Regions from separate parts of the Massilia sp. TWP1-3-3 genome, predicted to be linked through region 2. Evidence: predicted binding sites of a transcription regulator. Region 2 holds the regulator's gene; each other region holds the start of a gene.
What was found. Region 2 encodes sigma-54, which starts transcription at its own class of promoters, with help from an activator protein. Its sites were predicted from a motif close to TGGCANGNAANCTGCTTT; they were not measured.
Positions count from the first base shown of each region.

Region 1: the regulator sigma-54 is predicted to act here: its motif matches at 2,643-2,660, upstream of ACP7D4_RS18090 (PEP-CTERM sorting domain-containing protein).
Region 3: the regulator sigma-54 is predicted to act here: its motif matches at 2,664-2,681, upstream of ACP7D4_RS26170 (circularly permuted type 2 ATP-grasp protein).
Region 4: the regulator sigma-54 is predicted to act here: its motif matches at 1,810-1,827, upstream of ACP7D4_RS09085 (PEP-CTERM sorting domain-containing protein).

Region 1 covers NZ_JAFCWX010000019.1:19,784-23,940, reverse strand. Annotated here, with positions in the region: gene yidC (membrane protein insertase YidC) at 1-379, shown strand, start outside; gene mnmE (tRNA uridine-5-carboxymethylaminomethyl(34) synthesis GTPase MnmE) at 538-1,917, shown strand; gene ACP7D4_RS18090 (PEP-CTERM sorting domain-containing protein) at 1,971-2,603, opposite strand; gene ACP7D4_RS18085 (GFA family protein) at 2,793-3,191, shown strand; gene ACP7D4_RS18080 (EAL domain-containing protein) at 3,277-4,059, shown strand.
Region 2 covers NZ_JAFCWX010000001.1:198,300-202,456, reverse strand. Annotated here, with positions in the region: gene lptC (LPS export ABC transporter periplasmic protein LptC) at 1-79, shown strand, start outside; gene lptA (lipopolysaccharide transport periplasmic protein LptA) at 76-681, shown strand; gene lptB (LPS export ABC transporter ATP-binding protein) at 678-1,436, shown strand; gene ACP7D4_RS00925 (RNA polymerase factor sigma-54) at 1,450-2,934, shown strand; gene hpf (ribosome hibernation-promoting factor, HPF/YfiA family) at 3,005-3,358, shown strand; gene ACP7D4_RS00915 (enoyl-CoA hydratase/isomerase family protein) at 3,452-4,157, shown strand, end outside.
Region 3 covers NZ_JAFCWX010000048.1:3,491-7,647, reverse strand. Annotated here, with positions in the region: gene ACP7D4_RS26180 (transglutaminase family protein) at 1-261, opposite strand, end outside; gene ACP7D4_RS26175 (alpha-E domain-containing protein) at 263-1,213, opposite strand; gene ACP7D4_RS26170 (circularly permuted type 2 ATP-grasp protein) at 1,213-2,631, opposite strand; gene ACP7D4_RS26165 (oleate hydratase) at 2,760-4,157, opposite strand, start outside.
Region 4 covers NZ_JAFCWX010000007.1:140,803-144,959, reverse strand. Annotated here, with positions in the region: gene pdxA (4-hydroxythreonine-4-phosphate dehydrogenase PdxA) at 1-270, shown strand, start outside; gene rsmA (16S rRNA (adenine(1518)-N(6)/adenine(1519)-N(6))-dimethyltransferase RsmA) at 267-1,055, shown strand; gene ACP7D4_RS09085 (PEP-CTERM sorting domain-containing protein) at 1,170-1,775, opposite strand; gene ACP7D4_RS09080 (alkaline phosphatase) at 2,022-3,476, shown strand; gene ACP7D4_RS09075 (alkaline phosphatase) at 3,501-4,157, shown strand, end outside.

The DNA.
Region 1 (4,157 bases), on a different contig from region 2:
CCCGCTGGGCGGCTGCCTGCCGATCCTGGTGCAGATGCCGGTGTTTATTGCGCTGTACTGGGTGCTGCAGGCGTCGGCCGAAATGCGCGGCGCGCCGTGGGTGGGCTGGATCCAGGACTTGACGGCGCCGGACCCGTATTTCATCCTGCCGGTGCTGTACGCGATTTCGATGTTCATCACGACTAAGCTCAATCCGGCGCCCGCCGATCCGATGCAGGCCAAGATGATGCTGTTCATGCCGCTGATTTTTTCGGTGATGTTCGTGTTCTTTCCGTCCGGCCTGGTGCTGTACTGGGTGGTGAACAACATCTTGTCGATCGCGCAGCAGTATGTGATTACCAAGAAGTTCGAAGTCGCGGCGACGACCGTCAAAAAGTAAACGCCACCCATCGTCCTCGCGTACGCGGGGGGCCATAGAACGGCTCACCTGAGCAACTGTCCTATGGGTCCCCGCGTGCGCGGGGACGATGTTGGTTGGGCCAACAATCAAGCCCGTGCCCCGCACGGGCTTTTGCATTTCTAACTTACAATCCCCTCATGAAACTCGACACCTCCCCCATCGCCGCCATCGCCACCGCCCCGGGCCGCGGCGGCATCGGCGTCGTGCGCGCCTCCGGCAAGTCGCTCGCGCCGCTGCTGGTCGCGCTGTTCCCGGGCGCGACGCTGGCGCCGCGCCACGCCACCTACCTGCCGTTCCGGCAAGCCGACGGCATGGTCATCGACCAGGGCATCGCGATCTACTTCAAGGGTCCCCATTCCTACACCGGCGAAGATGTGCTCGAACTGCAGGGCCACGGCGGCCCGGTGGTGCTGCAAATGCTGCTCGCGCGCGTGCTCGAGGCGGGCGCCGGCGCCGGCCTGCGCCTGGCCGAACCGGGCGAATTCACGCGCCGCGCCTACCTCAACGACAAGCTCGACCTGGCCCAGGCCGAAGCCGTGGCCGACCTGATCGACGCCTCCACGGAAGCGGCCGCGCGCTCGGCCACGCAATCGTTGTCGGGCGAATTTTCGCGCACCATCCATGCGCTGGTCGAGCAAACCACCGGCCTGCGCATGCTCGTCGAAGCCACGCTCGACTTCCCGGAAGAAGAAATCGACTTCCTCGAAAAATCCGACGCGCGCGGCCAGCTGGCCGTGATCATCGCGTCGCTGGAAGCGGTGTTCCAGAAGGCGGCCCAGGGCGCGCTGCTGCGCGAGGGACTCAACGTGGTGCTGGTGGGCCAGCCCAACGTGGGCAAGTCGTCATTGCTCAACGCCTTGGCCGGAGCCGACGTGGCCATCGTCACGCCGGTGGCCGGCACCACGCGCGACAAGGTCAGCGAAACCATTCAGATCGAGGGTATCCCGCTTAATATCATCGACACCGCCGGCATCCGGGTGATCGACCATGCGGTTGACGTCGTCGAGCGCATCGGCATCGAACGCACATGGCTGGAGGTGGGCAAGGCGGACGTGATCATGCACTTGCTCGATGCGGGCATCGGGCCGGCGCGCGCCGACGAGGATATCGTGGCAGCCTTTCCTGAAGGCATACCGGTGGTGCGCATCTGGAACAAAATCGACCTGTCGGGCCACAAGGCTTCGGTCGATGCCCAGGACGATGCGACCCATGTCTATTTGTCGGCGCAGGAGCACGAGGGCATTGACCTCTTGCGCGCCGAACTGCTGCGCATCGCCGGCTGGCAGCAGACCGGCGAATCGCTGTTTCTGGCGCGCGAGCGGCACTTGATCGCACTGCGTTCGGCGCGCCGGCATCTGGAGCTGGCCGCCGAACACGCGGCCCAGAGCGACCAGTCGCTCGACTTGTTCGCCGAGGAGCTGCGCCTGGCACAGCTGCAACTGTCCAGCATTACCGGAGAGTTTTCCTCGGACGACTTGCTGGGAGTGATCTTCAGCCGATTTTGCATCGGCAAGTAAGCCGCGCAAACTGCCGTGCAGGCTGCCGCGCAAAAACTGCCGATTAGCTAAGATCAGGCGCGGCGGCGGCGCAGCCGGGCCAGCGCGATGATCGCCAGCGCGGACAAGGCCAGCGACGATGGCTCGGGAACGTCAACCAGGCCGGTGACCGTGGCGGTATTGGTCTGGTTAGTGAACGATACAAGCTGGCCGGCGTCAAACATGCTGCCGTTGTCGAAGTTGATGGCGGTGCTGGTGCGCACCTCGGTACCTCTCATCAAGACCGGCCCTTGCGGCACAACAAGTGTCGACAAGTCAAAGGCGTAGCCGAAACTGAGCTGGGTGCCGGCATAACCGGTGAGGATGGTGCCAAAGTCGTCAACCTTGAAGCCGAACACCGTGCCGCCAAAATAGAGCTGGGTCGGGTTGGTGACGTGCGCGTTGTCCAGGCCCAGTGCAGCGGCGGTAATGTAAACCTCAGCCGCATACGCATTCTGGAAATCGCCAAAGCCGCTGCCCAGATTAGGGGTGTCGGTGTCGGTCTTGATCGACATGGTAAAGGCGCCGGTCGATTGCAGCGTGCCGTTGAAAACGACCGTCACAGGTGAAAAAGTATAGTCGATCGAAATCGGGGCGGCGGCCGATACGCTGCAGGCGGCCATTGCACCGATGAAAAGGGCACGCTGCAAGAGTGACTTGATGGTCATTGGAAACTTTCTTGGTAAGAGATTTAGTCATATTTCGCGCAAGCAATATCCGTGCCATTGTAAATTTGTCAGCAAAATCAACAAGCTAGGTGGGATACGCGGATATCTCGCCCCGATCTGTCAATAATTCCGACAGGCGTTAGGATAGGCGGCAAGGAACGCAGTCAAACTCTGAAAGGGGGCGCCATCATGCTGACCGGAGGATGCTATTGCCAGGCGATCAAGTATCAAGCTGCGGGCAACGCAATAAACCGTACCATGTGCCACTGCACCATTTGCCGGGGCACAACCGGCGCGCCATGCGTGGCCTGGGTCAGCGTACCGGCGAACGCGTTTCGCTTTACCAAGGGCAGTCCCACGCTGTTTCGTTCCAGCCAGCACGACACCCGCGCGTTTTGCGGCCACTGCGGCACCCAGCTGACGTTTTCCGACGACGTCAGTGCCGACGAAGTCGACCTGACCACCTGCAGCCTGGACGTGTACACCGGGGTCGAACCGCAGGACCACTCCTTTATCGCCAGCCAGGTGCCGTGGCTGCAACTTGGCGACGGCCTGCCGCGCTACCAGCGCAGCCGCGCCGAAGACTAGCGGCGTTCCTGTTCACTCTGCCGGCGTACCGCCGAACGCGGCGATCAGTTATAGTTATTCTTTCAGTTTCTGTGACAGGCTGTTCATGATTCCCATTCATTCCGGCAATGAAGACGCATCAACGCCTGGATGCAAGGCCTGCCGCACCGACGGCGAGCTTGGCTTTGACTTCGCCTACGCCTATCAGCCCATTGTCGACCTCGACAGCCACACCATCTACGCCCACGAGGCGCTGGTACGCGGGCCGCAGGGCGAGTCCGCCTTCAGCGTTTTGTCCCAGGTTGACGACAGTAATCGTTACCAGTTTGACCAGGCGTGCCGGGTCAAGGCGATCCGGGGCGCGGCCGAACTTGGCATGCAGGAACTGCTGTCGATCAATTTTCTGCCGAATGCGGTGTACCGTCCCGAAGCTTGCATCCGTAGTACCTTGGCCGCCGCCCTTGAATATGGCTTTCCGATCGAACGCATCATCTTCGAGGTCACGGAAGGCGAGCAGGTGATGGACCGTCCCCATCTGGTCAATATCTTCCAGGAATACCGGCGCTTCGGGTTTCACACGGCCATCGACGATTTTGGCGCCGGGTACGCAGGCCTGAATTTGCTGGCCGAATTCCAGCCCGACATTATCAAGATCGACATGGACCTGGTGCGCGACATTGACAGCAGCGCGCCCAAGCGCGCCATCGTCAACGGCATCGTAGCCATTTGCGGCGCACTCGGCATCCGGGTGCTGGCCGAGGGCATCGAAACGGCGGCCGAACGCGACTGCCTGCGCGCGGCCGGCATCAGCCTGATGCAGGGCTACCTGTTTTGCCGGCCGGCGTTCAAGGCCCTGGGCAGCGTTGCGCCGCAGGCGTGGGGCCGGTAAAAAAACCTTTCAAGTATTTGTCGCCTGGCGTGTCGATTTGGCGACGCGTCGAACGTCGTAGTCATAGCAACCCGCTTTTCAGGCGGACAGCGATCTGG
Region 2 (4,157 bases):
GGCCAACAACGCCACGCGCCAGGTGCAGTTTGCCGGCGGTGGCCAGATCATCGTTCCACCCAAGGGCAGTAGAAAATGAAAAAAATAATAGCAATTGCAGTGTTTGGCCTAGTGGCGCTGGGCGCCTCGGCCGAGAAAGCCGACGCCGGCAAGCGCGCGGTAATCGACTACGGCACGCTGCTGGTGGACGAAGTCGCCCAGGTCACCATCGTTACCGGCAACATCGTCGTCACTAAGGGCACGCTGGTGCTGCGCGCTGAAAAAGCGGTGATCAAGACCAGTCCCGAAGAAGACATGCAGGTGACGCTCACGGGCGTGCCCGGCAAGATGGCGACGTTTCGCCAAAAGCGCGACGGCGGCCCCGAGCTGTGGGTCGAAGGCAATGCGCAGCGCATCGAATACGACGAGCGCAGCGGCGTCGTCAAGCTGTTCGGCAGCGCGCATATCCGCCAGATCGAGGGCAGCACCATGACCGACGAAATCAAGAGCGAATTCATTTCGTACGACAGCATGCGCGAGGTATTCACCGCCCGTAACGACGCCAGCGGCGCGAGCAAGCCGGGCGAGGGCCGCGGCCAGCTGATCATCGCGCCGCGCAAGCCGCGCGCCGCGCCGGCGCCAACCGCGCCAACTGCGCCAACGGGGCCGACTGGCACGCCAGCTCCGACGGGCATGCCATGATCGAACCGAAAGCTTGTGGCAGCACGCTGATCGTGCGCGGCCTGCAGAAAAGCTACGGCAAAAAACTGGTCGTGCGCGACGTATCGCTGCAGGTTGAATGCGGCGAGGTAGTCGGCCTGCTGGGGCCCAACGGCGCCGGCAAGACCACCTCGTTCTACATGATCGTGGGCCTGGTGCCGTCGGATGCCGGCTCGATCGACATCAGCGGCGTGGATATCTCCAGCCTGCCGATTCACCGGCGCGCCGCGCTCGGCCTGTCGTACCTGCCGCAGGAAGCGTCGGTGTTTCGGCGCCTGACGGTCGAAGAAAACATCCTCGCCGTGCTGGAACTGCAAAAGGTCAACGGCAAGCGCCTGAGCAAACCAGAACTCAAGGAGCGGCTCGACACGCTGCTGCATGACCTGCAGATCGAAAAGCTGCGCGAGAACCCGGCCATGTCGCTGTCGGGCGGCGAGCGGCGGCGCGTGGAAATCGCGCGTGCGCTGGCCACCAATCCGCGCTTTGTGCTGCTCGACGAACCGTTCGCCGGGGTCGATCCGATCGCCGTGATCGAGATCCAGCGCATCGTGCGGTTCCTGAAGGAGCGCGACATCGGCGTTTTGATCACCGACCACAATGTGCGCGAAACGCTCGGCATTTGCGACCGTGCCTACATCATCAACCAGGGTGCGGTGCTGGCCTCTGGCCGTCCGGACGACATCATCGCAGACGAATCGGTACGCCGCGTTTATCTGGGTGAGCACTTCCGGATGTAAGCAGGTCAAACCGATGAAACAATCCCTGCAACTACGCACCTCGCAGCACCTTGCGCTCACGCCGCAGCTGCAGCAGTCGATCCGCCTGCTGCAGTTGTCCACGCTCGAACTGCACCAGGAACTCGAACAGCTCCTGACCGACAATCCGCTGCTCGAACGGCTTGACGATCCGCTCGACCATTCGGTGCGCCTGCTGGCCGACGGCGCCATCGGCAGCAGCGCCACGCCGGCCGAGGCGCCGCCCGAACCGGGCGCGCAGGATGCACCGGCGCCGGCCGAAGGCCAAAGCGCCGATGCACCCGAGGGGGAAGCTGCCAGCAACAACGACAACAACAACGACAACGACGGCGAGTGGGGTGACCTGGGCCGCGCCAAGAGCAGCGACGACGAAGATTCGCGCCCGCAGCTCGAGGGCAGCGCGACCACCCTGCGCGAGCATCTGATGGAACAGATGCGCGTGCTGGTGCTCGAAGTGCGCGACCGCGCGCTGGTCGAACTGATCGTCGACGCGCTCGACGACAACGGCTACCTGACCGAGACGCTGGAAGAAATCCATGCGCGCATGCCCGAAGAACTCGAGATCGATTTCGATGAATTCAAGACCGCGCTGTCGCTGCTGCAAAGTTTTGATCCGGTCGGCGTGGGCGCGCGCAATGCGTCCGAGTGCCTGGCGCTGCAGATTCGCGCCATGCGCGGCGTGCCGCTGGTGACGCGCCGCATGGCGCTGGCCATCGTCGAAAAGCACCTGACCTGGTTCGCCCAGCGTGAATTCAACAAGCTGAAAAAAGCGCTCGACTGCGACGACGAAGACTTGCGCGAGGCGCAGACCATCATCCGCCGCTGCAATCCGCACCCGGGCGCCGTGTTCGCCTCCGATGTGTCGGACTTCGTGGTCCCGGACGTGATTGTGCGCAAGGCCAAGGGCGGCTGGTCGGTCTCGCTCAACAACGACGTGATGCCGCGCCTGCGCGTGAACAATATGTACGCGAGCCTGCTCAAGCAGGGCAAGGGCGAAGGCCAGATGGGCGCCCAGTTGCAGGAAGCGAAGTGGCTGATCAAAAACATGCGCCAGCGCTTCGACACCATCTTGCGTGTCTCCGAGGCTATTGTTGAGCGCCAGCGCAATTTCTTCAGCCATGGCGCGGTAGCCATGCGTCCCCTTGTGCTGCGCGAAATAGCTGATACACTTGGTCTACACGAGAGTACTATTTCTCGTGTAACAACTCAGAAATTCATGCTGACCCCGCATGGCATGTTTGAGTTGAAATACTTTTTCGGTAGCCATGTCGCCACCGAAGCGGGGGGAGAAGCATCTTCCACGGCGATTCGTGCACTCATCGTGCAATTGACAGGAGCAGAAGACCCTAAAAATCCATTATCCGATAGTAAGATTGCGGACATGCTGGGGGAACAGGGTATGGTCATCGCTCGCCGCACCGTTGCCAAGTACCGCGAAGCGCTCAAAATCCCGCCCGTCAGCCTCAGGAAGTGTCTGTAATCGGCATTTTTATGCCGTTCCTCTGCGCGCCGCGCACGAACGGAAAGTGACACCATTATTAGGAGTGTGTATGAATCTCACAATTAGCGGACATCATCTCGAAGTGACCCCAGCCATCCGTGAATACGTACAAACCAAGCTCGAGCGCGTCAAGCGCCATTTCGATCACGTGATTGATATTGCCGTGATCCTCACCGTGGATAACCTGACTGAAAAAGAAAAACGACAAAAGGCTGAAATCAACCTTCGCCTGTCGGGCAAGACCGTGTATGTAGAAAGCCTGTCGCATGACCTGTACGCCGCTATCGACACCCTGATCGACAAGCTCGACCGTCAAGTCATGAAGTACAAGGACAAGGTCCAGGACCATAATCACCAGGCCATCAAGCACCTGCCTGAAGAAGAACTCCCTGAAGCCATCTAAGGCCCGGGATTCTTGACACGAGGGCGCCTGCGGCGCCCTTTTTGCATCTGCGGAGGCTAAAATATGGGTCTATCCATTTATTGTCAGCCTTCCATGAGCGAATACGTCCAGACCCGCGTTGCCAACCGTACCGGCATCATCACCCTCGACCGTCCCAAAGCGCTTAATTCGCTGTCGCTGCAGATGGTGCGCGACTTGACGGCGGTGCTGCAGGCCTGGCGCGCGGATGACGCCGTCGATGCGGTCGTGCTTGGCAGCAGCAGCCCCAAGGCGCTGTGCGCCGGCGGCGACATCCGTTTTTTCCATGAGGTGGGCGGCAAGAGCCCGATGGGCGGCAGTGCCTTGCTGGAAGACTTTTTTACCGAAGAATACGCGCTCAATCACCTGATCCATTTCTATCCCAAGCCCTACGTGGCGCTGATGGACGGCGTGGTCATGGGCGGCGGGATGGGCATTGCGCAGGGCGGGCCCGACTGCCGTATCCGCATCGTCACCGAGAAGACCAAGATGGCGATGCCGGAAGTAAACATCGGCTTGTTTCCGGACGTGGGCGGCAGCTACTTTTTGTCGCGCGCGCCTGGCCAGCTGGGCAACTACCTGGGCCTGACCGGACTGACGGTCGGCGCGGCCGACGCCCTGTACGCGGGGTTGGCCGACGTGTTCGTGCCGCAAGAGCAGATGGCCGCGCTGGCCGCACGCATCGACAGCACGCCCGGGGCCGAGCTGCGCGCCATGATCGCAGATTTTGCCGCGCCGTATGCGGGGTTCGCCGGCGCCAGTGAACTGGAAGCGCAGCGCA
Region 3 (4,157 bases), on a different contig from region 2:
GCGAGCGCCGGGCAGCAGTTCGGTGGCGATGACGCCTTCGACGACAATGTTCACTTCCCGGTGCGGTTCGTTGAGCGTCAGCATGTGCGACAGATTGCCGTAGGCATCGGTATAAGCCTGGCAATTTCCCGGCGTACTGATACGCCAGGACAAGACGCGCTGCTGCGCTTCGGCCCGCGGCGTCAGGTGCAGTTGCTGGATGCTGTAGGCCTGGGCGACCGTGTAGCTGTAGGAGGTTTCGTGACGAATGGATAATTGCATGTCAGGCCGCCAGGGGAACGAGGAAATCGCGGCTGATCCGGTTGCCCAGTTCAAAGATGCGTTCCATGAAATCGGTCAGGGTGTCGTGCAAGCCCGCTGCGAGAATATCGTCGATGCGGGCGAACTGTAGTTCCGCGTGGATCTTGCCGGCCATGCGCTCGGTGTCGCCCGACACGTCGTTGTGCACCCATTTCAAGTTGGCAACAACCTGGTCCATGCAGGCCAGCAGCGAGCGGGGCATGTCGCCGCGCAACATCAACAATTCCGCCACGCGTTCCGGCGTGATGACATCGCGGTACACCTTGCGGTAGATTTCAAAGGCCGATACCGAACGCAGCAGCGCCGCCCAGTAATAAAAGTCACGCTGGTTCAATGCCTCGCCGTCCTCGTTCGCCTTGGCTGCCAGGTACTTGACGTCCAGAATGCGCGCCGTGTTGTCGGCACGCTCCAAAAAAGTGCCCAGGCGAATGAAGTACATCGCCTCGTCGGTCAGCATGGTGCCCACTGTCACGCCACGCGACAGGTGCGAACGGTATTTGACCCATTCGAAAAATTCGCTTGGATCGTTCTCGAAATTGCCCGACTCGAGGCGCTTTTGCATGTCGAGCCAGGTCGTGTTCTGGGTTTCCCATACCTCGGTGGTCAGCTTGCCGCGCACCGCGCGTGCATTTTCCCGCGCACCGGTCAGGCAGGAAGCGATGGACGATGGATTGTCCGGGTCGCTCACCATGAACGCCAGCACGGTTTTAGGGTCGAGCACGTCATAGCGCGCGTCGAACGCTGCCTCGAGTTCGGAAATGCTCAGCATGGCACGCCAGGCGACGTCCGCCTCTTGCGCCGACTGCGGCAGCATCGACGTCTGCACCGCCACGTCGAGCATGCGCGCCGTGTTTTCCGCGCGTTCGGTGTAGCGCGCCATCCAGTACAGGTGGTCTGCGGTTCGGCTGAGCATTATTTCTCCAGTATCCAGGTATCCTTGGTGCCGCCGCCCTGCGACGAATTGACCACCAGCGAGCCTTCTTGCAGCGCCACCCGCGTCAAGCCGCCCGGCACCATGGAAATGGTTTTCCCGGACAGGACAAACGGACGCAAATCGATGTGGCGCGGCGCGATGCCGTTTTCAACATAGGTGGGACAGGATGACAGCGCCAAGGTCGGCTGGGCAATGTAGCCGTCGGGCTTGGCGATCAGGCGTTCGCGAAACTCCGCGATCTGCGCCTTGGTGGAAGCGGGGCCCACCAGCATGCCGTAGCCGCCCGCGCCGTGCACTTCCTTGACGACCAGTTCGGGCAGGTGGGCCAGCGTGTAAGCGAGGTCTTCGGCCTTGCGGCACTGGTACGTGGGCACGTTGTTGAGCAGTGCTTGCTCGGACAGGTAGAAACGGATCATGTCCGGCACAAAGGGATAAATCGACTTGTCGTCGGCCACGCCGGTACCGATCGCATTGGCCAGCGTCACGCGCCCGGCGCGGTAGACCGACAGCAAGCCGGGCACGCCCAGTGCCGAATCGGAGCGGAAAGCGAGCGGGTCGAGGAAATTGTCGTCCATCCGCCGGTAAATCACGTCAACCCGGCATGGGCCGCGGATGGTGCGCATGTACACGGCGTTGTTGCTGACAAACAGATCCTTGCCCTCGACCAGCTCCACGCCCATTTGCTGGGCCAGGAAAGCATGCTCGAAGTAAGCGGAGTTGTACATGCCCGGCGTCATGACGACAATGGTCGGGTCGGAAGCGCCGGACGGCGCCACCGAGCGCAGGTTTTCGAGCAGCATGTCCGGATAATGGTCGACCGGCGCGATGCGGTTGCGGGCAAACAGTTCAGGGAACAGCCGCATCATCATCTTGCGGTCTTCCAGCATGTACGACACGCCGGAAGGCACGCGCAAATTATCTTCGAGCACGTAGAATTCGCCCGCCCCGGCGCGCACGATATCGACGCCGGCAATGTGGGCGTAGATATTGGAAGTAACATTGATGCCCTGCATTTCCGGACGGTACTGGGCGTTCTTGTAGATTTGCTCGGCCGGAATGATGCCGGCCTTGATGATATTCTGGTCGTGATAAATGTCGTGCACGAACATATTCAAGGCCTTGACGCGCTGCACCAGGCCCGCCTGCAAAGCGCGCCATTCATGCGCCGGAATGATGCGCGGAATAGTGTCAAACGGTATCAGGCGCTCGGTGCCGGCATCGTCGCCGTACACTGCAAAGGTAATGCCCACCCGGCGAAACGTCAGGTCGGCCTCGGCGCGTTTGCGTTCGATGTGTTCGGGCGTTTGCCGGCACAGCCAGGCGTCGAACTCGCGGTAGTGTTCACGCACCGATGTGGCCGACTCATCGGCCATCATTTCATTATAAAAATGCACCATGTCAGCGTATCTCCGTTGGGTTCATGATAAGTATAACAAGAACCGTGCCAGCAAGATGCGCGCCGGAAACAATCGAATCGCACCAAAACCGGGAGAATTCAGCGGTGTTGGTGCAGCCCGCCGTGCAATCAGAATGCCTTGATCAGCGCCTCCAGCTTGACCTTGAGCGACGCGTCGTGCGGCGTGACGGGCGGCACTTCGCGCGCCACGTCAAGCAACTGGTAGACGGCCATCTGCGCCGCGCGCACCGAGTACTCCACGGTAAAGACAACATCGTCGGCAATTTCGACAAACTGGCTCACGAAAGCGAGGTTGTTGGAATTGCGGGGAACCGGCAGCGGCCGGTCGGCCAGGGCGCGCGGCATGAACATGCTGGTGATGTACGGCATGCGGCAAGGAATGCAGGTGGCGCTCGCCATCACCGACTGGTCAAAGTTCAGGTGTCCGCACAGTTCCTGCAAGATTTCCGCGCCACTGCATTCGGCCATGGGCTTGGCGACGAAGTCGCCGATACGGTCCGGGTGCAGCGCATACCCCCAGAACACCTGGGTTCCTTCGGGCTGCCCGATAAAGTGTGGCTGATGGGCCAGCACGACCGACATGAACCAGTTAGAATCCTTGAACGTCACCAAGCCGCCGGTACCGGCGCGGTTGCCTGTAAATTTTTCCATCTGGTCGAAAAACACGGGGTCTTTCAAGGTGACGGTAAATGACGCCCAATACGATTCCGGAATGCTGGAATTGAAGGCGGCCGGGTTGCCAAATTCCGGGCGGCCCTGGGACAGTTTTTCCCACAATGCCCAGCCGCCACTGTCCTTCTTGGTCAAGTGCGCAGGTGGGCGATCCATCGCACCGTAGCTGGACGCATCGGTCATCGAACCGTTCTGGAAAAATACCAGATCGTCCGGCGCCACCGGCAGCATCTCGACGGCGCCTTCGCGCTGGCATTCAATGCCGGTCACAACCCATTTGCCGTCGGCGCCGGTTGCCATCGCCAGGTCCGTGACGGTGCAGTCCATGACAAACACGACGCCCTTGTCCTTGAGCCAGGCGAGCAGCGGGCGCACCAGCGAATCGAACTGGTTGTAGACCGTGCGCTTGACCCCGGCCAGCGTTTCAATACGGGAAAATTCCTTCATGAAGCGATGCAGGTAGCGCTTGAATTCGACTGCGCTATGCCACGGCTGGAATGCGAACGTGGTCGCCCACATGAACCAGAACTTGGTCTCAAAGAATTCCGGCGACAGCCAGTCGGTGATGCTGCTGGTGCCCAATGTTTCTTCATCGGACTCGCTCAGGCGCACCAGCTCCAGCCGGTCCGTCATGCTGAACCCCATCGACGAGACATCAACCTTGAATCGGTTGCGGTCGATCAAGCGTGCCTTTGATTCCGGGATATTTTCAAGATTGAACGCAATGGTTTCGTCGAAGACTGACTGGCCAGGGTGCTGCAGCGAGGGAATCGACTTGAACAAGTCCCAGGTGCACTCGTAATTGTCGGTCGTGAGCATGCGCCCGCCGCGCAA
Region 4 (4,157 bases), on a different contig from region 2:
CAGCCCAAGTACCTGGAGGACGCCGACTGCGTGCTGGCCATGTACCACGACCAGGGACTGCCGGTGCTCAAGCACGCCACCTTCGGGCGCGGCGTGAACATCACGCTTGGCTTGCCGCTGGTGCGCACCTCGGTCGACCATGGCACCGCGCTTGACCTGGCCGCCCGCGGCTTTGGCCTGGCCGACTGCACCAGCATGGAAGAAGCGATCCGCACCGCGCTTGCCATGGCCCTGAACATCAAAAGCAGCACCAAGAAAAGCACATCATGAAACACGTAGCACGCAAGCGTTTTGGCCAGAATTTTTTGACCGATAAAATGGTCCTCAACGATATCATCGACGCCATCGGACCGCACAGCGGCCAGACCATGGTTGAAATCGGCCCGGGCCTGGCGGCCATGACGGCGCTGCTGCTCAAGCATCTGGGCCACATGCACGTTGTCGAGCTGGACCGCGACCTGGTGGCGCGCCTGCAGCAGCAGTTCCCGGCCGAGAAGCTGACCATCCACTCGGGCGACGCGCTCAAGTTCGACTACGGCCTGATTCCCGTACCGGCGGGGCAAAAGTTGCGCGTGGTGGGCAACCTGCCGTACAACATCTCGAGCCCGCTGTTGTTTCACCTGGCGGACTTTGCGCACCTGATCGAAGACCAGTACTTCATGCTGCAAAAGGAAGTGGTCGAACGCATGGTGGCCGCGCCGGGCAGCAAGACGTACGGGCGGCTGTCGGTGATGCTGCAGTGGCGCTACGACATGACGTTGATGTTCATCGTGCCGCCCACCGCGTTCGATCCGCCGCCGCAGGTGGAGTCGGCCATCGTGCGCATGATCCCGGTCGCGACCCGCATGGCGTGCGACGGACCCACGCTGGCGGCGGTGGTGATGAAAGCTTTCTCGCAGCGCCGCAAGGTGATCCGCAACTGCCTGGCCGGGATGTTCACCGAGCAGCAGCTGACGGACTGCGGCGTCGATCCGTCGACCCGGCCCGAGACGGTGGCTCTGGCGCAGTACGTGGCGCTGGCGAACCTGCTCAAGCCGGTGCAACCTGCACCTTAGTCGCAGCGCGGGCGATAAAAAAACCCCATGGTCCTTGGCGGGCCATGGGGTTTTTTGTCGCGGCGCGCAAGCGCCGGCCTTGCGTTCTGCTTACTTACTTACTTACTTACTTACTTACTTGCGGCGACGGCGGGCAGCAATGGCGAACAGACCCAGGCCCAGCAAGGCCAGCGATCCCGGTTCCGGTACTGCTTGCACGTTGACGTTGTCCAGAACGCCGTCGAGCCAGACGGTGTCGTTGCCGGCGATGTCTGAAAAGCGCAGGGTGGTCGTGGCGCCGTTGGCAACAAAATCAAAGGTGTACGACGCCAGTGGACCTGCCGACGCGCCGACCGCCGTCATCGACGACAGCAGGGCAACGCCGTCGTTGCCGAGGGCCGACGCGCGCAGCGATTGACCGCAGCTGTACGCGCCGCAGTTGCTCGCGCCAAAGTCGAACTTGACCACGTAGGTGGCGCCGCTGTTGGTGGCAAAGCTTTGCGCAAGCGTGCCGTTCGGGGCTTGGTCGCCTGCATTGAACGCCACTGCAAAGTTACCGTTCTGGGCACTGCTGCCCGCGCCGAACCAGAAGGCGCCGCCGACCTGGTAAGCCTGCGCCACATTGCCGGTGGTGGTCCAGCCGGCAAGGCCGGCTTCAAAGTCGCCGTTCACGATCGGTGCGGCGGTCGCGCCAACGGCAGCGGTAAGGCTCAGAGCGGCGAACAGACTTTTCAACAACATGTGATGCTCCAGGATAGATAAAGATAATTTACTATAAGCAATTAACGTGCCGGTTAAAAATTGTTTCGAAAAATCAACGGCTTGGGCCAAGCGGCAATAATTTGCCGGTCCCATATGTAAAGTTTTCCGACAGCATCCCGCGTCTCGGCCAGCCTGCGGCAGGCAGCCGCGCGTGCGCAGCTGCGTTTCATCAGCCCGTAACATAGCCTTGTCAGACTCCCGGTTTTCAACTCCGGGACTGACAACATGTTACGCAATGGACTTCTCATCGCCGCCGTCGGCGCGGCAACCGCAGCCCTGCTGGGCGCCTGTTCGCCAAACGATGCACCCCAGGCCCCGCCTGTCGCCGTCGCTCCCCCCAAGAATGTCATCTTCTTCCTCGGCGACGGCATGGGCATGACGACCATGACGGCCGCGCGCATCTACGCCGTGGGCGAAGATGGCGAGCTGACCATGGACACGCTGCCGGAAACCGCCTTCGTCAAGACGTTCTCGAACGACGCCCAGGTCACCGACAGCGCCCCGTCGATGGCCGCCTACATGACCGGCGTGAAGATGAACAATGAAGTGCTGTCGATGTCGGCCGACACGCTCGCGCTGGACCCGCTGCCTGACGCCAACGGCAACAAACTGACGAACAACTGCGGCAGCAAGAACGGCACGCCCGTGACCACGCTGCTCGAACTGGCCAAGGCCAAGGGCTTGTCGACCGGCGTGGTGAGCACCGCGCGCGTGACCCACGCCACGCCGGCGGCGACCTATGCGCATATTTGCCACCGCGACCTGGAAAACGATATCGCCGCCGCTGCCGTTCCCGGCGGGACCGGCTACAACGCCGCGCTCGGCAGCACCGGCCTGGACGTGCTGATCGGCGGCGGACGCCAGTTCTTCCTCCCCTTCAAAGATGGCGGCAAGCGCGCCGACGGGCGCGACCTGGTGGCCGAGATGAAGGCGAAAAACTACGCGTATGCCAGTAACAGCACCGAGTTCACGGCGATTGACCCGGCCAAGGCCGAGCGCGTACTGGCGCTGTTCACTTCCAGCCACATGAGCTATGACCTGGACCGCGACCCGGCCAAGGAACCGAGCCTGGCCGAGATGACGACCAAGGCGATGGACGTGCTGCAAAAGAATGGCAAGGGTTACTTCCTGATGGTCGAAGGCGGACGCATCGACCATGCGCTGCACGAAACCACGGCAAAAAAGGCACTGCAAGACACCGTTGCGTTCGATAACGCCATCAAGGCGGCGCTGGCCAAGGCGCGCGTGACTGACCCTGAATTGAAAAATACGCTGCTGGTCGTTACCGCCGACCATGACCATACGCTGGTGCTCAACGGCTACGCCAAACGCACCGGCAAGACCGCGGCCGGCAATCCGGGCGTGCTGGGCGTGGTCAAGAACTACGTCAGCGGCGCCGTTGAAAAAGACCTCGATGGCGCGCCGTATTCGATCATCGGCTTTGGCAATGGCGAGAACCGGACCCAGTCCAGCCGCGCTGCCGTGACAGCCATGGACGAGAGCGTGACCGGCGCGGCCACCTATCACCAGGAAGCCGTGGTGCGCATGGCGGTGGGCAGCGAAACCCACGGCGGCGCCGACGTCTTCCTGGGCGCGGTGGGCAAGGGCGCCGACACCTTCAGCGGCACCATCGACAACACCAAAGTATTCGGCCTGGTCAAGACCGCGGCCGGTCTGTAACTGATTATGCAAAGGAACCTACACATGAAACGCACCCTGTTATCGGCGGCCTTGCTGCTCTCCTTTGGCGCTGCGCAAGCGGCCGGCGAAGCGAAAAACGTGATCTTTTTCCTGGGCGACGGCATGGGCCCGACCACCGTCACCGCTTCGCGCATCTACAAGTACGGCGAGGATGGCTCGCTCACCATGGACAAGCTGGAACGCAGCGCGCGCATCAAGACGTACTCGAACGACGCCCAGACCACCGACAGCGCACCGTCGATGGCCGCCTACATGACGGGCGTGAAAATGAACAACGAGGTGATTTCGATGTCGGCGGCCACCCAGGCGACGCCGCCGGGCAAAGACGCCAACGGCAACCTGGGCGTGAACAACTGCGCCGCCAGCGGCAACGGCGTGGCCGTGCCCACCATCCTGGAACTGGCCAAGGCCAAGGGCAAGGCCGTGGGCGCCATCACCACCACCGAACTGACCCATGCCACGCCGGCCACGACGTTTTCGCACATCTGCAACCGCAACGCCCAGTATGCGATCGCGGCCCAGGCCGTGCCGGGCGGCGCCGGCTACAATGCCGCGCTCGGTGACGGGGTGGACGTCCTGATGGGTGGCGGGCGCAACCATTTCACGCCGTTTGACGCCGTCGCCAACAAGGCCGGGCGCGCCGACGGGCGCAACCTGCTG